2 regions of the Paenibacillus sp. FSL H8-0259 genome follow, and region 2 is predicted to be linked to the other one. Evidence: riboswitches for the same ligand, from Rfam matches in the RefSeq annotation. Region 2 holds a riboswitch; the other holds the start of a gene.

Region 1 (14,687 bases), 3.6 Mb from region 2:
AAGATCGATGCCGATCCCGGCCTGAACTATAAAGATGATGAGTTTGTCGGCTTTGACGGTCTGGAGCTGCAATATCAGCGGGAGCTGCGCGGCAAGAATGGTTATCAGGTCATTTCAGTGAATCCGCAGAATATGGCCGAGAAGGTTGAAGAGGTTGTGCCGCCGGTCAAGGGTAATGATGTCTGGATGACGATTAATAAGAACGTCCAGCTCAAGACGGAAGAGGCCATTACGGAGCAGATCAGCTGGCTGCACAGTCATGCCGTTCAGGGCAAAACCCACCCCGATGCACTCACGGGTTATGCCGTAGCTATGGAAGTGGATACAGGCAATATTGTTGCCATGGCCAGTATGCCGGATTATGATACCAATGTCTGGACGGCGGAGAAGCTGGATTCCGATACTTGGAATAAAATTATGGGTAACTATCAGAATGGGACGATTACTCCGTATTCTTCGGGGATGTCCGGCCATGGATTCGGTTCTACCGTATTACTGGGTTCAACCATTAAGCCGCTGAGTGTGCTTGTGGGCTTGAACGAAGGATTCTTCAGCACCTCTTACCGGTACAATGATAAAGGGATCGCTTATTTCGGTAAGGATGACAAATCCTCCGTGCGCAATTCCTCCGGACATGTCTACGGTTCGATGGACCCGGCCAAAGCGATTGAGGATTCCTCCAACGTATTCATGGTGGATATGGTCGGCAAGAAGCTTTATGAGCAATATAAGGGCAAGGGGATTGAAGTTTGGGATAAGTATATGAAGGAGTTCGGCCTCGGTGTCTCCACACAGAGCGGGCTTCCCAATGAGTATCTGGGACAGATTAACTATACCGATATCAAGGCAGCGGGCAGTGCGCAAGCCGCACTGGTCTATGCCTCCTTCGGGCAGCAGGGCCGTTATACGGTGCTGCAGCTGGCACAGTACGCTTCCACGCTTGCCAATGAAGGTGTGCGCATCAAGCCGCAGCTGGTCAGCAAGATCACCGACTCTGAAGGCAATGTGGTCAAGAAGTTTGAGCGCGAGGTGCTGGATGAAGTAACGACCTTTGACCCGTCCTTCTGGAGAGAAATCAAACAGGGCATGAACAGTAAGGTTACTGCCTTTACGGATTTCCCTTATGATTTTGCCCGTAAGACAGGTACCTCCCAGCAGCTCGGTAAAGGTGAATTGCGTGATAACGGGGTATTTATTGCTTTTGCCCCGCGTAATAATCCTAAGTTAGCAGTTGCTGTGGTCATCCCTGAAGGCGGGTTTGGTTCCAACAGTGCCGCGCCGGTCGCGCGTAAAATATTCGATGCGTATGACTGGGAGTACGGGCTGGATGGCAACCCGAAGAAAAATGTAAAAACTGCAGATCCGGCCAACGGAGATGCCGTAAACACAAACTGACGAACCGCCGTAGCCTGATTGACAAATACACAGCTGCTCCCGACCGGGAGACATACAAGAATGGAGGGGTGGCAAATGATTGCCAAATACCGCCTGCTTGCATTGGATATGGATGGAACCCTACTGAATGATGAACAGAAAATTACCCCCAAAACGGTGGAATGGATCAAAAAAGCGATGAATGCCGGCGTACATGTCTGCCTGTCTACCGGACGTTCGTCCCGGAGTGCGATGCCTTATGCCGTGCAGCTTGGCCTCGAGACCCCGATGATTATGGTAAACGGAAGTGAAGTCTGGCGCGCACCGGGAGAACTGTACCGCCGGTCCCTGATGGATGTGGAACTGGTCAAACAGATGCATAAGATTGCCGAAGAGTTCGATATCTGGTTCTGGGCATATTCCGTGGATGAAGTATACAACCGCGACACCTGGGACGGCGAAATTGACAGCAGGGAATGGCTGAAGTTCGGTTATTCTACCGAGGATAATGATATTCGCCATAAGCTGCTGATGCGTCTGCAGGAGCTGGGCGGGCTGGAGATCACCAATTCCTCGCCGTTCAATCTGGAGATTAATCCGCTTGGCGTCAACAAGGCATCCGGCATTCTGGAAGTCTGCAAGCTGCTTGGCATTAATATGTCCCAGGTTGTGGCCGTCGGCGATAGTCTGAATGATCTGGCCGCCATCCAGCAGGCCGGATTCGGCGTAGCGATGGGCAATGCCCAGGAGACCGTTAAGCAGGAAGCCGATGCTGTTGTGGCTACGAACAATAATGACGGAATCGCGGAAGTGATCCAGAAGTATATTCTTGCGGAGGCCGGAACCTCGGCCGGTAGAATTTCTAAGCAGGCTTAGCTTACTTATCCTATCCAAAACAAAACTTGAGGAGTTGAAGGAATTGACGATCCTGGGTTGGATTCTGATCATTGCTTTGTTTGCAGTAGGGCTGGCAGGAGCGGTATATCCAATCCTGCCGGGCGCGCTGGCGATTTATCTGGCCTTCTTCGTATACGGCTGGTTCTTTTCCTTCCACTCCTTCGGCGCCTGGTTCTGGATTATCCAGACACTGATTGTAGTGGTCCTGTTCGTTGCCGATTATGTGGTCGGGGCCTGGGGAGTCAAAAAGTTCGGCGGCTCACGGGCATCCGTCATCGGCAGCACGATCGGCTTGATTATTGGCCCCTTTCTCATTCCGGCCTTTGGTCTGCTGATCGGCCCGTTCCTCGGGGCCTTTGTCGGCGAACTGATTGCCGGCTCGAAGCCCGGCAAGGCGGTCAAGGTCAGCTTCGGCTCCTTGCTGGGGCTGTTCAGCAGTACCGTAGTCAAGATCATTTTGCAGATTGTTATGGTCGTCCTCTTCTTTATCTGGATCGGACGGTATTAAATTTATTGTGAAGAAGGCGAAACAGCTTGTCCACCAAGAAAGAATCTTTTGTTAAAGGCACGCTTATTCTGGCTGCGGCCGCACTTGTGGCCCGCATCCTTGGACTTGCCCAGCGGGTTCCGCTGGAACATCTATTCAATGATATCGGGAATGCATCCTTTACACAGGCTAACAATGTGTATCTCCTGCTCCTTCCGCTGGCGACCGCCGGAATACCCAGCACGCTGAGCAAAATGGTATCAGAGCGTTATGCTCTGAACCGTCCGCATGAAGCGCAGCAGGTATACCGTGCCGCCCTTATTTTTGCAGCTGTTGTAGGTGTTGTAATGAGTACAATACTGTACATAGCCGCTCCGTATTATGCGGAGTACACCAAAGTTCCTGAGAGTACGCTGGCAATCCGGGCGATTGCCCCGGCGCTGCTGCTGTTCCCCGCAATCGCGATGATGCGCGGTTACTTCCAGGGGCGCAATAATATGATGGCCGGAGGTATCTCGCAGATTATTGAGCAGATTGCCCGGGTATCTACGGCAATTCTGCTGGCTTTTATTCTGCTGCGCCAAGGGTACAGCAACACATGGATGGCTGCAGGCGCTTCTTTCGGCAGTGTGCTCGGGAGCGTCGGCGCTTTCGGTGTCATGCTGTATTACGCAATGAAGATGCGCCGCAGCGAGGAGCAGATTGCTCTTTATGAATCGAATGAGGCACGCCTTCCGTTACTTGGAATTTATAAAGATATTTTTAAGCTGTCCATTCCAATTGTATTATCTTCGATCACAGTACCTGTTGTGAACTTTATCGATACTTCCTTTATTGTACCGCTGCTCAGCGGACGGATCGGAATGGAGGAAGCTACCCGGGCTCTGGGGATCTTCGGCAGCCGTGCACAGAGTATAGCGGGTATTCCGCCGGTGCTCTCCATCGCGCTTAGTACGTCGCTCATTCCGATTATTTCAGCGGCGTACGCCCGCAAAGATGAACAGCATCTGAAACGCCAGGTTACCCTGGCCATGCGTATTTCCATTCTTACCGGCACACCGATTGTACTCTCTCTCGTTGTGGCGGCATATTCTGTCAATGGACTGATCTTCAGCAGTCTGGACGGCAGCGGGATTGTAGCGATGCTGACGCTGGGCACTATTTTTCAAATCACTATGATGACTACGAACTCTATTCTGCTCGGAATGGGCAAATCGCGGATTTCAATGTATTACGTGCTAGCCGGGATTATCGTGAAGTTCGCTTCCAACTTCCTGTTCAGCCAGCTGTTCGGCATTTATGGCATCATCGGCTCTACGGCCCTGTGCTTCATTGTCATTACGCTGCTTAATCTGCGGATGCTCAAAAAGATCATTCCCTTCGAAATTCTCGGCAAACGCTGGGGCGGATTCTCAATCGCTGTACTCGCATCGGCCGGAATCGGTTATGGCCTCAATGAAGCGGGGATTATGCTGACTCATCTGATGCCGGCAAGACTGGCATTCCTGATTACATGTCTGGTCGTTGGAGCTGCCGTGGTTATCATTTACCTGGTGCTGTTGATTGTTCTGGGTGTACTGAGCAGCCAGGAAATCGCTGGTTACCCGCGTCCGCTGCGCAAACTGCTGAATCCTTTAATGAAGCTGCAGCCTGCGCACGTGCGTGCAAACGAATAAAGCTGTGATCATTGTCTTATTTTGTCTTTTTTATTTGACTTATTCCGTACATTTTGCTTCACTTAAAGAGAAGAGAATCATGGGTAACGGTTAGATGAGAAAGGATGGATAATAGATGAACAAAATTAGTTCTCCTGCTGAGTTTCAGGTGTCAATACAATCTCCGCGCTTAACGGTGGCGGTATTCAAGGCGGATTGGTGCTCGGATTGCAAATTCATTGATCCGTTCATGCCGGATGTGGAACAGAAATATAGTGACCGCCTTACACTCGTTGAAGTGGATGTCGATGCAGTAGGCGACGTCAGCCAGGAACAGAATATTCTGGGCATTCCGAGCTTTGTCGCTTATACCGATGGACGGGAACTGGTCCGATTCGTGAATAAGCTTCGTAAGTCCCGTGAGGAAATTGAGAATTTCCTGAATACGGCGCTGGATGTTTACCTTAGTATCCACAAGTAATGAAGCAGCACCGCTTTCGCCCTACCCGAGCAGAAGCGGTGTTTTTTTTCTAGAATGGTCTGCGGGCGCAATCATTATACTAATTCATTCCTATAAAAATGCGGGTGATAACATTGACGACCCTTCAATTAAAATGGCTTAGCTATATAACCTGCCTTGTTATGTTTCTGGCGCTGCTCGGCGGAGCGGTGGTTACCAAGACGGGTTCGGGACTGGAATGCGGGAATGAATGGCCGCTGTGTCACGGAAAGCTGATACCGGCTTATACCGTAGGCTCCCTGATTGAATATACCCATCGTCTGTTCAGCGGACTTGCGGGTCTAATGTCACTGGCTTCCATGTTTGCGTTCTGGCGTTATGCCCGTAAGCGCAGGGATCTGCTTACCTATGCCTTGTTAACCCTTATATTCGTAGTGGTGCAAGGCGGAATGGGAGCGCTTGCGGTAATCAAGTCGCAGTCTGCTGCAGTAATGGCTCTACATATGGGATTCTCGCTGATTGCGTTCGCCAGCTCACTGATGCTTGCGCTTGGAGCCAGACGGATCTACCTTTCTGGGGAAGAGAATAGCACTGCAGAACCGAAAGTTAGCAGGGGCTTCCGTAACTTAACCTGGTTTACTGCGTTATATTCTTATATGGTCGTGTATATTGGAGCTTATGTAAGCCATACCGATTCGCAGGGGGGCTGTTCAGGCTGGCCGCTGTGCAACGGGGAATGGATTCCCGAGCTGTCTGGCGGGGTGGGCATTGTGTTCATACACCGGGTTGCAGCGGCGCTGCTGTTCCTGCTGACTGCTATTCTGGGACATCTGGCTTTCTGGAAATACAAAGAGCTGCCGGAGCTGAGGGCTCTGGGTCTTGCTGCAGTGCTGCTCTGCCTGATGCAGGTATTCAGTGGAGCTGCTGTGGTTCATACGCTGTATAATGAACGACTGTACATATTTACCGCGTTGTCGCATATTTTGCTGATTGCCGGTTTGTTTGGGGTTCTATGTTATATGAGTGTCCGTGTCTGGCAATTAAGCGGAACGGACAAGAAGCGATAAGATTACCGTTAAGGGCATGGGGACAAGGTTCGGGCCCGGTTCGAGGAGGAACGCTTAGTGGGATACGGTAATTTGCGACAATGGATCGAACAGCTCCGCAGAGACAAGGATCTTGCTGTGATTGATGCTCCGGTTGATCCGCATCTGGAGCTGGCCGAGATTCACCGCCGGGTGGCCGGTGAGGAAGGCCCGGCGCTGCTGTTTACTAATGTACAAGGAACGCCGTTCCCGGTTGCAACCAATCTGTTCGGTACTGTCCGCCGGGTGAACAAGGCCTTCGGGACCCGCCCGGAACAGTTAGTGAAATCCATGACGGCAGCTATGGAAACGATGATTCCGCCATCAGCTGCCGGACTATGGAGAGAAAAGGGCCTGCTGCTTGACCTGATCCGAGCAGGAACCAAGAATATACCGCAAGGTGAAGCGCCGGTCCTAGGCATCTGCCGCAGCAGTAATCCGCTACAGGAATTACCCCGAATTACCAGCTGGCCTAAGGACGGAGGGCCGTTCATCACCCTTCCTCTGGTCTATACAGAGAGCATAACCAACCCCAAAGACCATAATCTCGGGATGTACCGGGTCCAGATTCATGATGACAGCACGACCGGCATTCATTGGCAAATCCATAAAGGGGGCGGCTTCCATCACCGTCAGGCTGAGCTGCTGGGGGAGACCCTTCCGGTCTCTGTCTTTATCGGCGGGCCTCCTGCCCTGATTGCGGCTGCTGTTGCCCCGGTTTCAGAGCGGCTTCCGGAATTGATGCTGGCATCCCTTATGCTGGGCGGGAAGCTCCCTATGGTGCAGGACCCCCTGGGCGGTCACCGCATTCCTTCAGAAGCTGAATTCTCCATCCGCGGGCGGGTGTCTCCGTTTGAGCGGAGACCGGAAGGTCCATATGGCAGTCAATCCGGCTATTATTCGCTGCAGCATGATTTTCCCGTGATGCATGTGCAGCGGATGTGGCACCGCAAGGACGCGATATTTCCGGCCACGATTACCGGCAAACCCCGCCAGGAGGATTATTATCTGAAGGATTATCTGCAGCGGCTGCTGGCTCCGGCCTATCCGCTAATGATGCCTTCAGTGAAAGCTCTGTGGGCGTACTCCGAATCCGGCTCGAACGCCTTGGCTTCGGCTGTTGTCAGGGAGAGCTATCCGCGTGAGGGACTGGCTTCGGCTTTCCGTATTCTGGGGGAAGGCCAGCTCTCCTTAACGAAATTCCTGCTCCTGACGAATGAACCGGTTGAGCTTACGGATTTCCCTAAACTGCTGGAAACCGTGCTTGAACGCTTTAATCCGGCATCGGATCTGGTGATCTTCGCTAACACCTCCATGGATACCCTTGACTATACCGGCCGTAAGCTGAATCATGGCAGTAAGGCTGTGATGATGGGCACCGGCAACCCGGTCCGTGAGCTGCCCAGAACCTATACGGAGGGTCACCTTCCAGCAATCACCGGCGCCGTGCCCTATTGCGGCGGATGTTTAGCCGTTTCCGGAGCATCCTATATAGAAGACCCTGAGCTTCCCGTCAGGCTGGCCGCTTCCTTCAAGGAGAAGGGCACAGCCTGGCCGCTGATTGTTCTGGTGGACGATGCTGCAGAAGCGGTGCGCACACAAACCTCCTTCCTGTGGACAGTGTTCACCCGGTTTAATCCGGCGGATGATATTTATGCGGAGACCCATGCACTGCGTAACGCAATCAGCTATTCCCTGCCGATTGTAATAGATGCCCGGATGAAGCCGGGGTACCCGGAGGAGCTGGTTCCGCATGAGGACACGGTTGAACTGGTGAACCGGAACTGGAACCGTTATTTCCCTCTTGTATAGATCTTAAGTATTCTGAGGAGGACAAATATGCTGCGGACATTACTGGGAGAGCCGCCCCGCGAGAACAGCGGGGTACTGGCCGAAGCCATGGACAACATGGCGAAGGTCGCCTCCATGCTGCGCAAGGAGATGAACACACATCAAGACCGTGACCATGAATACCGCAAGCTGGAGATATGGACACGCGGTCTGATCTCATCGCTGGACGAGCTGGAGCAGAGCTGGTTCGCCGCCGCCTTTTACCGGAAGTCGGTGGTTGCCGGTTATATGGATGATATGTCGCCCACGGAACAGGGAGAGTACGCCAGGTATGTGTATTTTTATAAGGACGGCTTCATCCGGGTGTTCTCCCTGCTGGACAAGCTGGGTACGGTTCTGAACAGTCTGTATGATCTGAATACAGGTAAAGTCAAAGCGCATTTCTCTTACTTCACAGTGCTTCGCCAATTTCAGCTGCTTCATGCGCACAACCCGCTGGCCAATGAGCTGGAGAAGATCAGGAACTCTTACCGCGAACCGGTGGAGAATCTGCGCAAACGGCGCAATGCCGAGATTCACTACATGAACGCTGAGATGACGGATGATCTCTGGCAACGCCATCAAGGGCTGCATGACAAAATCCAACTGGAGGATCTTGACAGTCATCTGGAGGATTTGAGGCAGAGCCTGGAGATGGTGTGCAAATCTTTATCGGCTGCCTTCAGGTACAGCAATGAGCAGTGGCACAAGAATAAAGCTGCATCCAGCCAGCGTTCAGAGCACGGACAGCCGTAAAAACTTACCTTTGACAAAGAACCGGAAACTTAATATACTTATGCAAGTATTTACTTCTAACATGAAACGGCATATATAACTTCATACTATAATCTTATCGAGAGCGGCGGAGGGATAGGCCCGATGAAGCCCGGCAACCGATTTGTACACAGCTTAGCTGCTGGCTACAAATGTCATGGTGCTAATTCCTACAATGCCGCTAGGTTTGCGGTCTTGGCAGATGAGACGGCATTGTTTACTTCACACACACGGCCTCTTCCGATCTGCACGGATCGTAAGAGGTCTTTTTTGTTATAAATTGCATGGAAGAAGGAGGACGGGGCGATTGATAGAGCTGAAAGATTTAACGAAAGTATACGGTAAGGGAAGCAAGGCCGCAACGGCGCTTTCCGGACTAAGCCTGTCGATTAAGAAGGGGGAGATATTCGGTGTGATCGGCCACTCCGGTGCAGGCAAAAGCACGCTGATCCGCTGCATTAATCTGCTGGAACGTCCGAGCGAGGGTGAAGTATGGGTGGATGGGGTGGAATTGACTGCACTCAGCCAGGGACAGCTGCAGGAGCAGCGGCGCAAGATCGGGATGATCTTTCAGCATTTCAATCTGCTCTCCTCCGCAACCGTCTATGACAATATTGCCTTTCCGCTGCGGCTGGCCGGAACCTCCAAGACGGAGATTGAGCGGAAGGTTCAGGATCTGCTGGCTCTAGTCGGACTTGAGGAGCACCGGAACAAATATCCGGCTCAGCTGTCCGGAGGCCAGAAGCAGCGGGTCGGGATCGCCCGTGCTCTGGCGAGCGATCCTGATGTTCTGCTGTGCGATGAAGCGACTTCAGCGCTGGACCCGCAGACAACGGATTCAATTCTGCGCCTGCTGCTGGATATTAACCGGAAATTTCACTTGACCATTGTGCTGATTACGCATGAGATGCATGTCATTCAGAGCATTTGCGACCGGGTGGCTGTCATTCATGGGGGCGGGATTGTGGAGCAGGGCGACGTTGCCCAGGTTTTTCTGAAACCGAGGCATGAGGTTACGAAAGAATTCATCCGCAGTGAAACTCAGGCAGACGGACCGCTGCGGCAAGCGATTGATGCTGTACATGCCGGATATACTAAGGCGGTCAAAATTACTTTTCTCGGGCAAAAAACGTACGAATCGACCCTTTCCCATGTGGCGCAGGGAACCGGAGTTAATTTCGCCATTCTGCAGGGAACCATTTCTACTATCAAGGATGTTCCTTATGGTCAGCTGATTGTCCGGTTTGAAGGGCCATCCGAAGCCGTGGAAGCAACACTTTCCGAACTTGCGGCTGAAGGCCTTGATGTGGAGGTGATTTCTTAATGGGCGGACTGGATTTTAGCGCGATTAACTGGGAAGAAATGCTTGATGCCACGGTCGCAACATTAAAAATGTTAGCTTTTTCAGGAATATTCACAATTATCCTTGGTTTACCGCTCGGAATTGTGTTATATTTATGGGGCAAGTCTAATAACACTATTATCAGGGCTGTTTACTCGGTATTATCGTTCGTCGTAAATATTCTGCGTTCGGTCCCCTTTATTATCCTGATGGTTGCCCTGATTCCGTTCAGCAAGTCGATTATGGGTACCTCGATAGGCGTACTTGGAACGATTCCGGCGCTGGTGATCGGCGCGGCTCCATTCTTCGCCAGACTGGTAGAGACCGCACTGCGGGAGGTTGACCGGGGGATCATCGAAGCGGCGCAGGGTATGGGAGCATCCACGGGACAGATTGTAATGCGCGTGTTGCTGCCGGAGGCTCGTCCGGGTCTGCTGGCCGGTGTTACGATTACGATTGTTACCCTCGTCTCGTATACCGCAATGTCCGGGATGATAGGCGGCGGCGGTCTGGGTGACCTGGCGATCCGTTACGGTTATTACCGTTATGAGAAGGAAGTCATGATTATCTCGGTGGCCCTGATGGTTATTCTGGTGCAGCTGCTGCAAATGGCTGGTGACCGGCTGGTAAGACATTTTACACGGAAATAAGGTATGTCCATATAGAGCCTTATTCATACAAATTATTGATTAGAGGGGGATTTACAGATGAAAAAAGTACTGCTCACATTCTTCAGCTTGACCATGATATTGGTGCTTGCAGCTTGCGGCAACAATAACGCGGCAAACTCTGCGGCTACAACGGCGCCAACGGAAGCTGCTGCTGCAGAACCGACCACTGAACCTGCTGCAGAACCCGTAACCCTGGTCATTGGAGCTTCTCCTGTACCGCATGCGGAAATTCTGAAAGCTATTGCCCCGCTGCTTGAAGCACAAGGCATTAAGCTTGAGATCAAAGAATTCACGGACTATATCCTTCCGAATACACAGCTTGCCGAGAAACAACTGGATGCGAACTTCTTCCAGCACAAGCCTTACCTGGATGACCAGAATGCCAAGAACGGCACGGATCTTGTATCTGTAACCGCGGTTCACGTTGAGCCTTTCGGCGCGTATTCCAAAAAAATCAAAGCGATCAGCGAACTGGCTGACGGTGCCAAGGTTGCCATCCCGAATGATGCCACCAACGGCGGACGCGCATTGATCCTGCTGGCTAAGAACGGTCTGATCAAACTGAAGGATGACACCAACATCACTTCCACCAAAGCTGATATCACTGAGAATACGAAGAAGCTTGAAATCATTGAGCTGGATGCAGCTATGCTGCCGCGTCAGCTGGACGAGGTAGATCTGGCGCTGATTAACACCAACTATGCGCTGGAAGCCGGCCTGGTTCCAACCAAGGATGCTTTGTTCATCGAGGGAGCAGATTCCCCTTACGCCAACCTGCTGGTAGCCCGTCCGGATAACAAAGATTCCGATGCGATCCAGAAGCTGGCTGCGGCCCTGAACTCTGCTGAAGCCAAAGCCTTCATCGAAGAGAAATATGAAGGTGCAATTATCCCTGCATTCTAAGCCTAAAGCTTAAGCTGAACAACTAAAGAGAAGACCAGAAATGCCCTGTCAGCCGGGAACGGTTAACAGGGCATTTCTGGCCTTTGGGAGGGATGGGTAAGTTTACCGGGAACGCGGCGGGTTGATCCTGCCTGTGAAATCCACTATAATAAAAAAAATCCCGGCCTTCTCAACGGAGGCCGGGATGATCTATGATACGGGATTAGAATACTTGAATAACTTCTTCCACGCCTTCTACTTCTTCAACAAGAGCGCGTTCGATCCCGGCTTTCAGCGTGATCGTGGAGCTTGGGCAACTGCCGCAGGCACCCATAAGCTTCAACTTAACGATGCCGTCTTCTACATCGATCAGTTCGACGTCACCGCCATCGCGCTGCAGGAACGGACGAAGTTTATCGAGCACTTCCAATACTTCATCGTACATGGTTGCACTTTGTACATTCTCACTCATTTCTCAATCACTCCTTTCGTATGTTTATTATAGTACAAAAAGTTAAAAAATAAAATGGTTAGCGCAGAATAGGGAGATCATCATGAGACCAATTATAGAATTTTGTGCCAGTAATATCGGACATGGTACAGAAAAGCTCAAAAATAAGCTGGAGCAAAACCCCGAATACGATGTGGTGGAGTACGGCTGTCTGAACAACTGCGGACAATGTTATCTGCAGCCCTTCGCCATGGTCGACGGGGAGATTATTGAAGCCGAATCCGCCGAAGGACTTGAAGAGGCGATTGAAGCAGCCATTAAAGAGGCTGAGGCATGGGATAGCCTTGAAATCGACTAAACCGCAGCCGTGGTTTGGTTGTCCTACCCGAAATGGCGCTTAGACATCCAGAGCACGCCGCTTTTGAGCAGGCGCGGAACACGGCCCATGACGGAGCGGCGGCCCATCAGGCCGAAGCCGGCATTTTTACCCAGTGAACCGAGAGTTCCCTTAAGCTTAATCTTATGCAGCTTCGGCGTTTCACCCCGCCATAGGGCCTGAATAATCTGCCCCACCTGTTCTCCCTGGGCACCTGCGGCTTGTGCGCTTGGTGCGAAGGGCAGGCTGGCGCAATCTCCAATCACGTATACCTCCGGATAGTCGGCCACATTGTAATAATTGCCCACAATGATCCGTCCTCCACGGTCTTTGGGGAGTTCAAGCTGCTGGACCACCTGCACCGGCTGAATGCCGGCAGTCCAGACCGTAACATCAGCAGGAATTGCCTGGGTGCCATTGAAGATGGCATCCTTTTCTACATGGGAAACGGATACCCGTCCTATGGTCTCCACATGATGCTCATTAAACCATTCCTCCACATACTGTGACAGCTTGGCCGGGAAAGAAGACAATACCCGTTCCCCGCGGTCCAGAATGGAGATGTTCAGATCAGGCCGGCTCTCCCGCAGTTCTGAGGCAATCTCAACTCCGCTCAGTCCTCCGCCTACAATGTTGACCGTTCCGTAAGGCTTCACATCGTTCAGCCGGCGGTAGGTTTCGCGGGTCCCGGCAAAGCTCTGAATACTGCAGGCATAGTGCTCGGCTCCGGGAATGTTATGGTAATTATCGGTGCAGCCGAGCGCTATCGCGAGAATATCATAAGATATCGGCTCCCCGGTATCGAGGAATATCACCCGGCTCTCCAGATCGATGGAGCCCACCTGACCATAGCGGATCGTTAAGCGGGGATGAACCGGGAATTGAATCCGCAGATGATAATCCGTTACAGTTCCTGCGGCCAGTGCATAATATTCCGTCTTAATTCCCTGATACGGCATCCGGTCAACCAGGACGATTTCCACATCATGGGGGAGATGGTTGTTAAGTAGCTGCTGAATGAGGGCAAGACCGCCGTAGCCGCCGCCCAGGACAAGTAGAGTTCTCATGCGAACCGATCTTCCTTTCAGGTATGGTGCGAGATGGGCAAGGCAGTTCCGCAGGATTATAGGCTGGTGCGGTTAGTTGTTACTCGTATACTTTAATCTCGTTGTAGAAAGTATCCCGTTCAACCGGAATCCGTCCGGCCCCTTTGACGAGCCAGATCAGCTCTTCACGTGTCAGACCTTCCGGGGTCAATGCGCCCGCGGCATGGCTGATCCGTTCTTTGAGAATCGTGCCATGTACATCTGAAGCTCCGAAGCTGAGGGCTACCTGAGTCAGTTGTGCTCCAATATTAATGAAGTAAGCCTTAATATGGTCGAAGTTATCCAGCATCAGGCGGCTTACCGCAATCGTCTTAAGATCCTCGTAAGCAGAGTTCCGGCGCATGATGCCTGCATTCTTGTTCTTAGGCTGCATCGAGAGCGGGATGAACACCATGAATCCGCCCGTTTCGTCCTGCAGCTCGCGGATTTGCAGCATGTGGCGGATGCGGTCCTCGCGGGACTCAATGGAGCCGTACAGCATAGTCGTATGTGTTCTCATACCGATATTATGAGCAGTGCGGTGAACCTCCAGATATTCCTCAACATTGGCTTTGTCCACACGCATTTTTTTGCGGTACTGGTCGGACAGAATCTCTGCCCCTCCCCCGGTAAGGGTCTTCAGTCCGGCGGCGCGCAGCTGCTCCAGTACTTCACGGATGCTAAGGCCGCTGATGCGGGTGAAGAAGTCAATCTCTGCTGCGGTGTAGGCCTTGAGAGTGACGTCAGGGAAGTGCTCGTTCAAAGCTTTTAGCGAATCAACATAGTACTGGAAGGGTACGTTATCATTATGGCCTCCGACAATGTGGAACTCGCGTACGCCGGGATGGATATGCTGCTGCACATATTGCACCATTTCCTCGCCGGAAAGGGTATAAGCGCCGTCTTCTCCCTCATCCTTGCGGAAATTGCAGAATGCGCAGCGGGATTCGCAGACATTGGTGAAATATAGACTCATGTTTTCGATAAAATATACTTTATTCCCGTTTTTTCGCTGGTTAACCTCATTGGCTAATTGCCCGATCGTTAATAAATCATTGCTCTCATATAAATAAACGCCATCTTCCAAATTTAATCTTTCTCCGCCGCGGACCTTCTCAATGATGTTCGCCATCCGGGCATCCATGTGGGGTGTTATAAGGGTAGACATATAATTTCCTCCTGAAGGTTGGCGAGGCAACTGCATCGCAGAATCGTGAGCTAATGAAATGAGCCGGCAGCAGACCGGCATGAAATAGAGGTTAGATGTAACCTCGTGACAAATTTCCGAATTTTTACGTATATCGCTTTTCCTATTATA
Region 2 (14,687 bases):
GAGCATCCTCGTAAACGGAAAGGCCCGCGCACAATGTGCACGGGCCTTTTGCCTGATTCAATGGTATTCATATAGAAATCAGGAAGCTTTGTTCTCCAGCATCCGGTAGATAATGACCGCCGCCTGGGCGCGGTTCGCGATACTCTTCGGCGCAAATTTCTGCGCGTCTACACCGTTGACGATCCCCAGCTGGGTCAGCTGTGCCACAGGCTGCTGTGCGTAAGCCGCAATCTTGGCCTTGTCGGAAAATTTATTCAGAGCAGCAGGATCAACCGGCTGCAGCTGATCCTTGAGGGCATTAGCAATCATAATCGCCATTTCCTCACGGGTGATCTCGCGGCCCGGTTCAAATTTACCGTTGCCTGAACCTCTCACCAAACCGGCGTTTACGGCAGCAGCGATCGTATCTGTATACCAGACACCTTGTTTCACATCGCTGAAAGTAGTTGTTGCTGCAGTATTGCTCAAGTTAAGCGAACGAACGAGCATAGTTACGAATTCAGCACGGGTTACACTCTTCACGGGTGCGAAGTTCGTGCCGTCGATGCCTTTTACAATACCTTTAGCCGCCAGGGCATTAATAGCTTCCGCTGCCCACGCGACCTTAACCAAATCCTTGAATGCAGTAACAGGAACGGCCGGGCTCTGCGTTGGAGCTGTAGTTGCAGCCGGAGCCGGAGTAGCTGATGCGGCTGGACTAGGAGAAGCTGATGGTGAAGCAGTCGGTTTAGGTGTCGCCGTTGCTACAGGCCCTGTGCCAGTACCAGGATTAGTACCCGGGTTAGTGCCTGGATCTGTTTCTGGAGCAGCTTTGTTGGTAATCCGTCCTTCAATTGCAGCAGTAATAGCTCCGCCATTGAATTTCTTCACAATATAATCATAGAATACATCCAGATCGATTGGTCCGGCCAGCGATTTACTTGCCTGGGTCAATACCTTATAGTTGTCTCCGCCTGCAGCCATGAAGTTATTGACGACAGCTGTGTAGCTCTTGGACATTTCAATCGGTGTTCCATCACTTTTGGTCAGGTTAGCCACACGGCTGGCAACCGGCAGATACATATTGGCCGTATATTTCAGGCCGGAAATTTGCAGTGTCTTGATGTCTGCTGTTCCATCAGCCTTAACTGCCCATTGCTGCTGCAGCAAGGTTTTGATCTGTTCACCGGTAAGCGTCAGCTTCACCAGCGTATTGCCGAAGGGCTGGATTTTGGCCAGATCACCGAAGAGAACATTCCCCTTAGGAAGATCGGCACGGATACCGCCCGGATTCATAAATGCAAAGTCAGCAGGACCAGCAGCACCGTCTTTGAAATCAGCCTGACGCATAGCATCCGCAATCAGGTTGCCTAGGGGAGCTTCCTTCAGATATACATCTGTACGGGTAACTGTGCCATCTGTAGTCCCTACAGGCTTAGCCAGCTCAGGATGCAGAGCCAGATAATGATCAACCAGTGCTTTGGTTTCAGCATCCGGCGTCACATTCTCCTGGAAGGTAGTAATTACTTCAGCAGATTTGCTCTTAACCTCTCCGGTCTCCGGATCGATAGCCAGGCGGATGTCTTCATAGGCAGTACCGTAAGAGTAGGCCTGAACAACCAGTTTGCCGTTCACCATATCATTAGCGTAGGCATGATTGTCACCAGCCACAATAACATCGACCGGAGAATTAGCCGGGAGTGCATTCGCCAAATCTACAGCCTCACCTGTGGATACATTTTTCTTCGTTGCAGCATCAACCTTCGTGGTTGCCGGATCATGTGCAAGCACGACGATCGTGTTGACCCCTTTACCTTTGAGCTCTGCAGCATACTTTTCGATGGCAGCTACTTCTTCCTCAGCACTCAGGAATTTCACACCCGCTGTACCGGCAGGGGATACCTTACTTGGTGTTGCCTTGGTTACTACGCCGATAAACCCGATTTTTACACCGCCGATTTCTTTAATCGTGTAAGACTTGATCAGCGGCTCTCCAGTCTTCATGTCAATCGCATTGGCATTAATGTAATCGAAATTCACAGGTGCATGGACAATGCTCGGGTTAACCGGGTCCGCACCGCCGAAAATTTGTGCCTTCAACGCTTCAACACCCTGGTCGAATTCATGATTACCCAAGGTTCCCACATCGAACTTCATCATGTTCATCCATTCCAGGGTCGGCTTATCACGCTCCATGGAAGATACCGGAGCCGAAGCACCGACGGAGTCCCCGTTGTGGACTAGCAGGGTGTTATCGTATTTGGCACGGGCATTCTTCAGGTAGGTTGCCAGAATCGCCGCAGTTCCTACAGGCTTGCTCTCCGTACCCACAGTTACAAAAGATGTCGTATCCAATTGTCCGTGAAGGTCATTGATGCCGAGCAGATGGACTTTGACGCTTCCGCTCAGGTCGAGATTGTAAATCTCGTCACCCCGGAGATTCTGGGTTCCGGTGTCGGTAATATTATCATGTTTAGGAAGTGCATTCTTAGCCTTAGGTGAAGAAGTAAAGGTAACCTTAACATCGCCTTTGACCGGAGCGATCGACCAGTTATTATCGGCCGGCTGGTTAACGTTTCCTGCTTCCTTGATGTAATCCATCAGAATCTGACGATTCTCTTCCAGGGTATCCAGCACCATCGTAAGACCGGCAGCACCGGTTTTGACACCCGGGAAATTCCCGCCGCCGCTTGCCCGGTAATTGTTAGTCACTACGATGAAGTCCTGATTCATATCCAGCGGCTTGTCATCGTAGGTAATGGAGGTAACCCGCTCAGAAGTGAGGTCATTCACCGTGCCGTCAGGCTTGTATCTTGCATTTTTGGTGACATCAATCGTGTATTTAATCCCGTCGATAACATCGAAATTAAATACGGAGAATGCGGAGTTCAGCAGCGGCTGCTCCGTAGTCACTGCTGGGTCAATACGGTTATAGGCACCCGCGCTCATTTCAACCCATTCTTTCACAGTCTCACCCTTGACCTTAATGGCCTTGAGCGTGTTGTCATAGAGATACAGGTCGCTTGCGCTGCGGATCGTCAGATCTCCCGCTTCGATTTCTGTATACTCATCCGGGTTATTGCGTCCGGCCTTGAAGGGTGCGCCAACGCTCAGGATGGGCATTCCCTGGTAAGCTGCCAGGTAAGGATCACTGTTGATCAGCTTCTCGACATAGTTTTTCTGGGCATAGGTTACGATCTGAACCGTCGGATCATCCTGCACCATAGCGAAAAAGCTGTTCATCGGTACATCCGTACGTCCGAGGGGTTGATTGACATAAGCAATCGTAGCCTGGTGATTAGCGGCAACCACTGCATCCAGTTCAGCATCCGGCTCTACGTTAGCAATATTAACTTTGTTCTCCGTTCTGTAGATCGAACGGGTGGAGGAAACCGAAGCGCCCTTGTCCACCATAAAGTGTCCGCTCCGCTGTGGGTCCGGAACGATTGCCAGGTCGATGAGACCCAAATTGGCGCCGCCGAATCCCGCCTGAACGGCTGGAACATTGTTGATCTGGCCTTTGACATTATCGATGCCGGGCAGCACTGCTTTGCCAGTAGAATCCTTGAAGGATGCGTCCAGCGCTTCCACAGTCGCAGCCGGGAATACCTTATGGGTATGCGAGAACGTAATGGCATCAATCCCCGGCACGAGACTTAGTGATTTGATGTCATTTTCAGATTTGGTTCCGGGTACTGCATTGTTATCATATCCGGTATGCGCCATCGCAACGATAATATCCGCACCGTCTTCCTTCATCTGAGGAATGAATTTAGCAGCCGTTTCGGCGATGTCCTTAGTAATGACTTTACCATCGAGGTTGACCTTGTCCCAATCCATAATCTGCGGAGTAACGAGACCAATCAGGCCCACCTTAACATGTTGTGTAGCTCCGTTGCTGTCGGTAACTGCCTTGTCGATTATTTTATAAGGAGTGAAATAGTTCGGGTTATTGGAATCATCCTCGTCCCCGTCTACGGCATACACATTCGCATTAATAAAAGGAATATCTGTATACTCATATGTGGCTGAAGTCGCAGATGTAATGCTCTCCAGATAAGGAAGCCCATAATTGAATTCGTGGTTGCCGAGTGTCGCAGCATCATAGTTCATGGTATTCAAAGCTGCAATCATCGGATTGATCTGTGTAGTCCTGCCGTCTGCATCAACCTGCTTCGAAGCGTACGTACCCAGCGGTGTACCCTGAATCAAATCTCCGTTGTCGAGCAAAAGGTTATTAACACCCTTCTCCTCGGCTCTGGCCTGCTTCACCAGCGTAGCCGTCCGGTCCAGTCCAACCGTCAGAGACGGTTGGTTCTTAAAGTAATCCCAGCCCATCACATTGGTATGCACATCTGTAGTACTCATCAGCCGCAGGTTGATTGCGCCTGACGCAGGTTCAGCTGCTGCCTTCCCGGCTCCCAGTACTGAACCGGCAACGACTCCGCCCAGCACCTGCGCTGTAATCACAGCGGTAGCCAATATTGAAGCAATAGGCTTATTCCAACGTTTTTGTACCATAGAATCTTATACCCTCCCAGTTAATCTCTTTAAATTGACCGTCAAAGCGTAACATATCAACTTATTCCTATCTATCAAACTGGGTTAACTAGAATTGCGAATTGTGTAAAATGTAAAAAAGGATATGTTGCATTCATATTTTTATAAGGAGAGGGTTGACTATGGACGAGGGAAAGAACACACATGAAGAATTATTCTGGATCAAAGACGAGAACCGGAGCACAAACCGGAAAGATATCCGCTGGTTTGAGGAAATGCTCACCTTTGATACTTTACGGGAAGCGGAAGAATGGGTTATGAGTGATGCCTATAATAAAATTGGCGGAGACCAGTTTGACGGCTATTGGACTGGTGATCCTAAGCTGGCGTTTGCGCTGGTCTATAACCTGACACGCCTGAAGACTCTGGGCCACGCTTCTTTTAATGATATCTATGCTGATGAAGAGAACCGGGAAGGTCAAACTATATTTAAGGTCTGGGTGAGTTGATGGGGGCTGGTGCTACTACCGGAAAAGCTGAGCGAAGGCTCGCACGTGGCTCAATGAGCATAATGTATGCGAAATTTCGAACACAATTGGCTTCCACGTAGCTAAATGAGCCTGATGTATGCGAAAAACCGAATACAATGGGCTCTCACGTAGCTCAATGAGCATAATGTATGCGAAATTTCGAACACAATTGACTTCCACGGCTCAATGAGCATAATGTATTCGAAATTTCGAATACAATTGGCTCGCGTAGCTGATGCTAGCGGTGCCGGTGGAATAGATGGAAAAAAGACATTGATAAACAGCCCTCTTACACATCTAATATGTGCTGAAGGGCTATCTTTCGCTTTTACTAAATCTCAAATACTATCTCGTCGCCTGTCTCGCTCTTCTTGAAAGGGTTGATGTATTGTGTGAACCTCAATTGCAATCCTGAAGCATCGTCAGGTAATGGCGGGGAGACAACGTATTTATAGGCAGCATGATCAGATCTGCTCCCCCCACTAATCATCCGGGAGTCATATTGTTCGCTAATGTATAGCTCATAGTGGCTATGTTGATGAGATTTGGATTCAATCTCCGGCTCATTGTCCCAATCTATACTAAGTGTTAGTACACTTGCATTTGTGTATTGCCGTATAGAAGTTAGAGTATAGAACCGCTCCCCTATCACGACTGACTTCAGGATTGCAATGTGTTGTCTAAATCCCGCTGGTTCAATTAATGGTTTATATTGTTTTTCATTCATCATACTTCCAAATAACGACTTTAAGAAATCCTCATAGAGTCCATAAGTCTCTGACCATTTAGAAATATACTCAAACGGAGGATAACCTGGATTATTACCAGAGATTTCCTTCCTTCGCTTTATCAAAGAACAAATTTCTTTATCGATATCGGTAATTCCTTCATCATAGTGATCTGTTGGGCGTTCAAATGATATCCGTTTCATCTTCAGCCTCCCATGAGCTTATTTAAGTGATTTCACATTCAAATATTAACATATAATTGATTGTATGGATAATCGAACCTTTTCCAGACGACAAAGAACGCATATTCAATTGAACAAATGTTGTAGTTAAAATAATAAAAATAAACGGGTAAAAACTACATAAAGTGTAGTTTTTACCCGTTTTCTCACCTTAGTAGGGTAACAACACATCAGGTGTTGTTCTACCCTCTAGTTTTGCATGATGAAGTCATTGTCAATCTTAGCATTGGCGTCCTCGAACGTCCGCAGGATGTCATAACGCGTGTTGCGCTGCGCCGGAATCTTGCCTGCTTCGCGGATCAGCTGGGTAATGGACTCGATGTTGACCTTGTAGGTTGCGCCCGCCGAGGAAACTACGTTCTCCTCGATCATCGTACTGCCGAAGTCATTACAGCCGTATTGCAGGGAAAGCTTACCGACCTCAGGGCCCATCGTGACCCAGGAGGACTGGAAGTTCTTGATATTATCCAACACCAGACGGCTGATTGCCACGGTCTTGAGGTATTCTTCCGGTGTCTGCCGGTCCAGCTTGAGGTTCGTATTATCCGGCTGGAAGGTCCAGGAGATGAAGGCCAGGAATCCTTCGGAGTCATATTTGTTCGCTATGCACTCGTCCTGGGCTTCACGGACACGCAGCAGATGCAGCGCCCGCTCTTCCATACTCTCACCCAGACCGATCACCATCGTGGCTGTCGTGTTCATGCCGATCCGGTGCGCGGTCTGCATGACATCCATCCACTCCCGCCAGGAGCCTTTGAGCCGGCTGATCTTGCGGCGCGTGCGGTCATCGAGAATCTCCGCTCCCCCGCCGGGCAGGGAATCCAGGCCTGCGGCATGAATCTCACGCATGACCTGCTCCAGCGGCAGTCCGGAGACCTCGACCATCTTCATGATCTCTGCCGGTGAGAAGGAATGCATGGTGATCTCCGGGAACCGCTGCTTAATTCCGCGCAGGATGTCCGTGTAATAGCTGAACGGCAGATTCGGGTTCGTTCCGCCCTGCATCAGAATTTCAGTCCCGTTCACGCTGATCGTCTCGGCAATCTTCTGATAGATAGTTTCATCGGGAAGCACATAACCTTCCTCCGAACCCGGTCTGCGGTAGAAGGCGCAGAAGCGGCAATAGACATCACATACATTGGTGTAGTTAATATTACGGCCGATTACAAATGTAGCCAGCGGGTCCGGGTGCCAGCGCTTCATAATAATATCCGCAGCCGCGCCCATTTTCTCAATTTCATTGCTTTCGAACAGCGTGATTGTGTCTTCTAATTGAAGACGTTCACCTTTAAGTGTCTTATCCAGAATAAGATCAATTGCACTCAACGTTCGCAGCCTCCTCTTAATCCTATGAAGTATAGTAGATGAATTTAATTTAAAAAATAAACAAACTCGTTCCCCCATCGTATCACAATCGGATGAGCTTGAAAAATCTTTCGCCAAATAAAACAGCAGCACCCGTTGGCGCTGCTGTTCAATGTATACAGTGATTCTATCTGGCTGCTAAGGTTCCAAGATGCCTATTCCAGCTCGGTGCGCGCGGCCTCCAGTGCCTGCGTAAGATCAGCGATCAGATCGTCCACATGCTCGATGCCGACCGAGAAACGCAGCAGCCGGTCATCTACGCCAACCGCATCCCGGATTTCCGCCGGAATATCGGCGTGAGTCTGTACCGCCGGATAGGTCATGAGCGATTCCACACCGCCAAGACTCTCAGCGAATGCAATCAGGCGGATATGGCGGAGCAGCGGCTCCACGTATCTGGCATCCTTCACCTTGAAGGAGAAAATCCCGGTGTTGCCGGAGGACTGGCGCTTCTGGATTTCGTATCCCGGATGATCCGGCAGACCCGGATGGAAGACTTCGGCTATGGCCGGATGCTCCAGCAGATAACGGGCGATAGCCAGCGCATTACTCTCATGCCTCTCCATGCGCAAGGCAAGTGTTTTCATCCCCTTCATCAGCTGGTAGCTGTCGTTTGGTGCAAGGACAGCGCCCAGTGAATTATGCAGAATCGCCATTTCTGCAGACAATTCAGCGCCTTTGGTCACAATAAGTCCGGCAAGGACATCGTTATGTCCGCCCAGATATTTGGTCGCGCTGTGAACGATGATATCTGCTCCAAGCTCAATAGGGCGCTGGAAGAACGGGGTCAGCAGCGTATTGTCGACAATCGTGAGCAGCCCGTGGCGGCGGGCCCATGTACATACCACTTCGATATCCGTAATCATCATCAGCGGATTGGTTGGTGTCTCAATGAATACACCCTTGGTGCCCGGCTGGCGCGCAGCTTCCAGAGCATCCAGATCATTCGTATCCACATAGGAGGCGCTGATGCCGTATTTGGACAGAATCCGTTCCAGCAGACGGTACGTTCCGCCGTACAGGTCGAGCGAGACAACGAGATGATCACCTTGTCCAAACAAAGCAAACACAGTAGTCAGTGCAGCCATACCCGAGGCGCAGGCGAAGCCGGCATCTCCAGACTCCAGTACCGCTGCCGCATCTTCGAGCACAGAGCGGGTAGGATTTTTGGTGCGGATGTAATCAAAGCCCGTGCTCTGTCCGAGTCTCGGGTGACGGAATGCCGTCGCGTTGTACACCGGATAATTAATCGCCCCTGTCGCGGGGTCCTCCATCGAACCAATCTGTGCCAGTCTGCTCTCAATTTTCAGTTTCTCGTCCATTTCCATTGCCTCCTAAAAGTTTTGTGCGTGTAACCATTGCTTCTATATATAAATAATTTTTTTAAATAAACGCTCCGATATCGTAGGGTGTCTCCTGGTATACATAGTAATTGAGCCAATTAGCGAATAATAAGTTAGCATGGGCGCGCCAGACGGCCGGCGGTGTACGGGTGGGATCATCTTTTGGATAATAGTGCTTCGGAATCTCAATATCCATGCCCTTGGCGATATCGCGGTCATACTCCCATTTCAGGGAGAACGGATCATATTCTGAATGTCCGGTTACAAAAATCTGCTTGCCGTCATGCGCAGAAACCAGGTACACACCGGCTTCCTCTGATTCCGCCAGAATCTGCAGATCCGGATTATTCTCTATATCTTCACGGGAGACGTCGGTGTGACGGGAATGCGGCACATGGAATACTTCGTCGAAGCCCCGCAGCAGTTTCACATTATTATGGCTCAGCGTATGCGGAAACACTCCAAAGCATTTATCCGGCAGACTCACCTTACGCACGCCGAAGTGGTGGTACAGTCCTGCCTGCGCGGCCCAACAGATATGCATGGTCGAGGTTACGTTCTGCTTGCTCCATTCAAAAATCACTTTCAGCTCTTCCCAGTAGTTGACATCCTCGAACTCCATTTGTTCCACCGGAGCCCCGGTGATGATCAAGCCGTCAAAGCGGCGGTCACTGATTTCATCAAAGGTTTTGTAAAAGCTCTTTAAGTGCTCTGCCGAAGTATTCTTCGAGGTATGGGAGCTGGGATGCAGCAGAACAACGTCCACCTGAAGCGGTGAGTTCCCGATAAGGCGCAGCAGCTGCGTTTCCGTGGTTTCTTTGGTCGGCATCAGATTCAGGATGGCGATCCGCAAAGGACGGATATCCTGATGAAAGGCATGGCTTTCATCCATTACAAAAATATTCTCACCGGATAATACTTCTTTGGCCGGAAGACTGTCGGGAATTTTAATAGGCATTGCTGTTTCCACTCCTTAACTGAAATTAGGTTCCGCTTGGCGGTTAAATCTGATGTAAAACAACGAAAAAAGACCTTTCTCGGGCGAGAAAGGTCATATATCTGCAGTCATATGCGCCTCTCTCATCTGCCAGAGAACTTCCGCCGGACGAATAACGTCCTGCAAAGCTTCCGCAAGAATTAGCACCGTGCGTTCACACGCCGGTTGCCGGGTTTCATCGGGCTAGTCCCTCCACCTGCTCTTGATAAGATTTAGCTGTATTCAGTTGGGGTTATTCCAAAGCATCCGCGGATACTTTTCTTAAAATTCACTTTAAATCATGAACCTCCTTTTCGTCAAGTCCATACAATGCTTAAGGGGCCTGGAGAATGAAAAGAATTTCTCTTGAAAGAGCCATACCCCGGCGTTATACTAGACAAGTGTTTCAACCATAAACGGCGAAAAGAAGAGGTGAGAGAAGAATGGAAGGCGACCCGGGCTCGCGAATAAGCGTGCAGAAAGAACAACCACACAGGATTAACATCAGCTTGCCGGCGGCGGGGGCAGTTCTTCTTCATGCTCTCGGACCGTCTTTTGGCCTTCATCCATGATTGTACCACCGGCCAAGCTGATTTTTTCTCTGTGCTTTAATTAGCATATCCCTGGAGAAGACCAGGGACAGAAGGAGTGAATCAGATGAAAATCCGGCTGGTGAACGCAGGGGTTTTTACGACTATTGACAATATTGAGGATACACTTACCGCACCCGCTGAGGGTTTCTACTGGATTGATGCAGATGCCCAGGATCTTGTTGAGCTTCAGCCTTTGTACAATCTGCATGATCTGGCTGTCGAGGACTGTCTCAGTGAAGAGGATCAGCGCCCGAAGCTGGAGATCTATGAGAGCCATTATTTCATCGTAGTCAACAGCATCCGGTTTGATGACGAGGAAATCTTCCTCCGCGCGCTCAACGTATTCCTGGGCAGACACTTCATCATTACCGTTACGAAGCAGAAGATCCATGAGCTGCGCGTCCTGAAGCCCGTCCTGTGGGAGCAGGAGGTCAGTGAACCGGACCGTTTCCTGTACCTGTTAATCGACCTTGTGGTTGACAACTTCTTCTCGGTCGGTGACCGGATTGAAGCGCGGATCGAGAAGCTGGAAGAGGATATCCTCATGCACACCAAGAAATCACATCTCAGCGAGATCATCGGTCTGCGCAGTGAGATTCTCTGGCTGAAGAAGATGCTCGGCCCGCAGAAGGAAGTTATCAACACGCTCAACAAAAAAGACCTCCGCCTGATCGACGATCAGCTGCAGAAGTATTTCAGCGATATTTATGAAAATGCGGTCAAGATCTCTGAAACCTTTGAAACGTACCGCGATCTCATGGGCAACTTACGTGAAGCTTATCAGTCCAGTATTGCTAACCGCGCCAATGAAATCATGAGAGTATTTACGGCAATTACTACGATATTCATGCCGCTGACCGTTATTACCGGTATCTACGGTATGAACTTTGACAATATTCCCGAGACCCATTCCCAGTACGGCTATTATGGAGTCATCGCCGTCATGGTGACGCTCGGCTGCGGAATGCTGGTGATCTTCCGCAAGAAGGATTGGCTATGAAACTAAACGGACGAATACGCAGGACGAAGGCACCGGATACCTCTTGGTATAGGGAAGCCTTCGTCTTTTTGGTATATGGCGGCCACAAAACTACATGTGTCCGGCTGCGCCGGTATCCATGCCGGCAAACAACCGCTCCGTATCCTCGCGCTTGCAGAGCTGACGCTCCGGATTCATGACAGCTGCAGCTCCGGAGGCGATGCCGAACTGAACGGCTCTGCGCAGCGGCCAGCCCCGTTCCAGACTGTACACGAGTCCCGCAACCAGACTGTCGCCAGCGCCTACTACACTGAGTACAGGAACTTCAGGTGCCAGCAGATGCTCGCAGCCGTCTTTGGTAATCAGCAGCGCCCCGTCCCCGCCCAGTGAGACTACCACTACTTCCGTCCGGCCTTCTTCAATCAGCTGCAGTGCGGCTGCCTTCACTTCCTCATCACCGGTTATTGCATGCCCTACCAATTCTTCCAGCTCACGCGCGTTCGGCTTCAGCAGATATACACCGGCATCAGCCGCAAGCTGCAGCGCTTCGCCGGAAGTATCGATAATAACCCTGGCCTTCCAGGGCTTCGCAGCTTCAATGACACGCGCATAGAAATCAGCGGGACAGCCCGGGGGCAGACTGCCGCTGGCTACAAGATAAGCAGGTTTATCCGGCAGCGCCGTTAATTGCTCAAGACACTCCTTCCAGTCGCCTTCGATGAACCGCGGGCCCGGCATGTCGAACCGGAACTGCTGCCCGGTGGATTCCTCCACGACAATCAGATTCTCCCGGGTCTGCCCGCTGATCGGAATCTCCTGATGCCTTACGCCCTCCTGTTCCAGCATATGGTGCAGCAGTTGACCATGAAGTCCGCCTGAGGCATACAGTGCCAGCGAATCCCCTCCCAATCTATGGATCGCCCGCGATACATTCACACCGCCGCCTCCCGGTTTATACGAGGCTTCACGGCAGCGCAGCTTATGATCGGGAACAACCTTACTTATACCCGTACTGGCATCAACGCTAGGATTAACCGTCAACGTTACTATCATATGTCCCACTCCTTTTTAACTGCATACAAGTATAGTACCGCTAATCGCCCCTTTCTCCTAATAATTTGCAGGCACTGCCGGCCGCAGATAAAACCCTAAAGCGCACTTCCTCACGGGAAGGGGGGAAGCGCGCTTCAGGGTAAGCTCCGGGAAGAAGGCTGCTTCCTACAGGTTCGTCGCCAGCCCCAGACCGGCCGGCTGCTCCCGGCGGAAGCGGATACGGATCAGCCGCAGACGCTCATAGTACATATCGAGGCCTTCTGCGGGGGAGAAATCCTCGCCATAGGCCTTATAGAGGACGGGCTTCAGGAAGGTATCACCGATCAGCTCATAGGCTGTCCATATATTGTTCTGTTCCTGGGAAGTAACTTCACTGAGTTCAAGAGCAATGAGCTTCTCGACGGAATAACCGTCCTTCTCCAGTTCCTCCACAGCTTCAAGAACTTCACGGCGGGAGACCCCGCTGAGCCCCTTAAGCTGCTCCATTCCCTGCCCTTCTTCAATCCCCTGAAGCAGTACACGCCGCAGTCTCAGCCGCTCCAGCTGCTTCTTGTATTTCAGTTCCTTCTGTTTGTACAGCCAGGAAACAAAGCTCTCTTCGTCGATCGAATCACTTACCCAGCCCAGCGGATATTGATGCTCACGCTGCACACCGGAGGTAATACTGAGCCAGTCGGCGCCATATTGCGAGGCTTTACCTTCACCTACGCCGGGAATCTGCAGCAGCTCTTCCGCCGTATGGGGCAGAAATGCACTGATCATCCGCAGCAGACGGTTGCTGGCCAGGATGTAAGGTGCCTTGCGTTCGCTGGAAGCCTTCCCCCTGCGCCAGGAGCACAGCTCCTCATATACGGTTTCATTGGCGTACTGCTCACTGTAATACTGCAGCTTAAGCTGCTCCTGACCTCGGCTGTTAAGATGCTCATCTTCATGAAATACACCATCAATCAGGGGGCGGTAACCGTCTCCCATCTTCATTGCAAGCTCATGCCGGTACACACTCAGCATTTCATTCCATGAACCGCCTTCATACCATAAGCTGTCACCCATTTCCTGTTCTCCTGAGAAGTCGCGCCAGCCCAGGCGCCACACCCCCTCCTCCTCTCCAATCCACAATTGGGCAAATACCTCCTGATCCACACCTGACATTCTGGACAAACGGTTCATAAATACGATCTGCATATGAATCCCTACCTTCATCGTCTTACAGTATGCATGAGCTTTGTGCGGACCGGATTACCTGCCCCCGCCGATACCGTTTCAGCGGGAAAGATAAGGAACATTTATTGCACGGAGCCTATAAATTCTTATCTTTGCACAAAAAAAAGCACCTCTCCCACGAAAATCCGTGAAAGAGGTGCTTCCTCTTAAATGCTATACTGTTAAAACCTAGGATACCACATATTGCGAAACAGTCAATGCCTTTTTATAGGATATTCTACTGTCCGTCAAGCGCCAGCTTCGCAAGGCCAAGCGCACCGGAGAGTCCAGCATTATCCCCGAGCTGAGGAGGGACAATATAGCTGCCGATGGCTTCATTCAGCGCCGGATGCTGCACATATCCGCCAAGCAATTCCTGCAGCTTGGTATGGATCAGCGGGAAGAGCTGGCTCTGCTTCATCACGCCGCCGCCCATCACGATTCTCTGCGGCGATAGGATCAGCACATAGTTCATCAGGGCGTGGGCCAGATAGTGGGCCTCCATCGCCCAGGCCGGATGATCCGATAGCAGCTCGCCCGCAGGCTTGCCCCAGCGCTTGCCGATAGCCGGACCGGCCGCCAGACCTTCCAGGCAATCGCCATGATAAGGGCAGAAGCCTTCATAGTGATCTTCCGGATGGCGGCGGACCAGAATATGTCCCATCTCAGGGTGGGACAGCCCGTGGATCAGCTTCCCGCCGACCACTGCACCGGCGCCGATGCCGGTGCCTACTGTGATATAGAGGCAGCTATCCAGCCCTTGGGCTGCTCCCCAAGTGTACTCGCCCAGGGCGGCTCCGTTCACATCTGTATCGAAACCGACCGGAACATCAAGCTGCTCCGTCACGGCTCCAACGAGATTATATCCGCCCCAGTGGGGTTTCGGTGTGGTTGTAATATATCCGTAAGTAGGGCTGCCGATCACCGGGTCAATCGGTCCGAATGAACCGATGCCAATGGACTCCACCTCTTTAGCGGAGAAGTAATCTAATACCAGCCCCATCGTTTCTTGAGGGGTTGTGGTCGGAAAGCTCACCCGGTCGATAATCGTCCCGTCCTCATTCCCGATTCCGCATACAAACTTTGTTCCTCCTGCTTCAATCGCTCCCAACAATTTCACTGCAGCGTGCTCCCTTCTCCATTACCATCATTAAGTGATTGCTTCCAGACTTTGAAATTCAGCAGCATATAATCCAATC

What was found. Region 2 has a riboswitch for S-adenosylmethionine ahead of metA (homoserine O-succinyltransferase). Riboswitches for the same ligand answer to the same signal wherever they lie in the genome.
Region 1: linked by a shared signal. The riboswitch ahead of NSU01_RS29865 (methionine ABC transporter ATP-binding protein) and the one ahead of metA (homoserine O-succinyltransferase) in region 2 are both predicted to bind S-adenosylmethionine.

What each region holds. Positions count from the first base shown of each region.
Region 1 covers NZ_CP150147.1:6,969,461-6,984,147, reverse strand. Annotated here, with positions in the region: gene NSU01_RS29905 (penicillin-binding transpeptidase domain-containing protein) at 1-1,395, shown strand, start outside; gene NSU01_RS29900 (Cof-type HAD-IIB family hydrolase) at 1,471-2,250, shown strand; gene NSU01_RS29895 (DUF456 family protein) at 2,294-2,779, shown strand; gene NSU01_RS29890 (polysaccharide biosynthesis protein) at 2,806-4,434, shown strand; gene NSU01_RS29885 (thioredoxin family protein) at 4,550-4,894, shown strand; gene NSU01_RS29880 (COX15/CtaA family protein) at 5,008-5,940, shown strand; gene NSU01_RS29875 (UbiD family decarboxylase) at 5,998-7,770, shown strand; gene NSU01_RS29870 (Cthe_2314 family HEPN domain-containing protein) at 7,798-8,544, shown strand; SAM riboswitch class I at 8,636-8,771, shown strand; gene NSU01_RS29865 (methionine ABC transporter ATP-binding protein) at 8,870-9,886, shown strand; gene NSU01_RS29860 (methionine ABC transporter permease) at 9,886-10,554, shown strand; gene NSU01_RS29855 (MetQ/NlpA family ABC transporter substrate-binding protein) at 10,612-11,478, shown strand; gene NSU01_RS29850 (NifU family protein) at 11,681-11,929, opposite strand; gene NSU01_RS29845 (YuzB family protein) at 12,012-12,266, shown strand; gene NSU01_RS29840 (NAD(P)/FAD-dependent oxidoreductase) at 12,290-13,351, opposite strand; gene mqnE (aminofutalosine synthase MqnE) at 13,431-14,537, opposite strand.
Region 2 covers NZ_CP150147.1:2,300,200-2,314,886, reverse strand. Annotated here, with positions in the region: gene NSU01_RS09795 (bifunctional 2',3'-cyclic-nucleotide 2'-phosphodiesterase/3'-nucleotidase) at 79-4,500, opposite strand; gene NSU01_RS09790 (hypothetical protein) at 4,662-4,988, shown strand; gene NSU01_RS09785 (hypothetical protein) at 5,341-5,940, opposite strand; gene mqnC (cyclic dehypoxanthinyl futalosine synthase) at 6,169-7,305, opposite strand; gene NSU01_RS09775 (aminotransferase class I/II-fold pyridoxal phosphate-dependent enzyme) at 7,500-8,666, opposite strand; gene metA (homoserine O-succinyltransferase) at 8,728-9,645, opposite strand; SAM riboswitch class I at 9,765-9,896, opposite strand; gene corA (magnesium/cobalt transporter CorA) at 10,321-11,256, shown strand; gene NSU01_RS09760 (1-phosphofructokinase family hexose kinase) at 11,347-12,288, opposite strand; gene NSU01_RS09755 (HRDC domain-containing protein) at 12,454-13,470, opposite strand; gene NSU01_RS09750 (ROK family protein) at 13,727-14,608, opposite strand.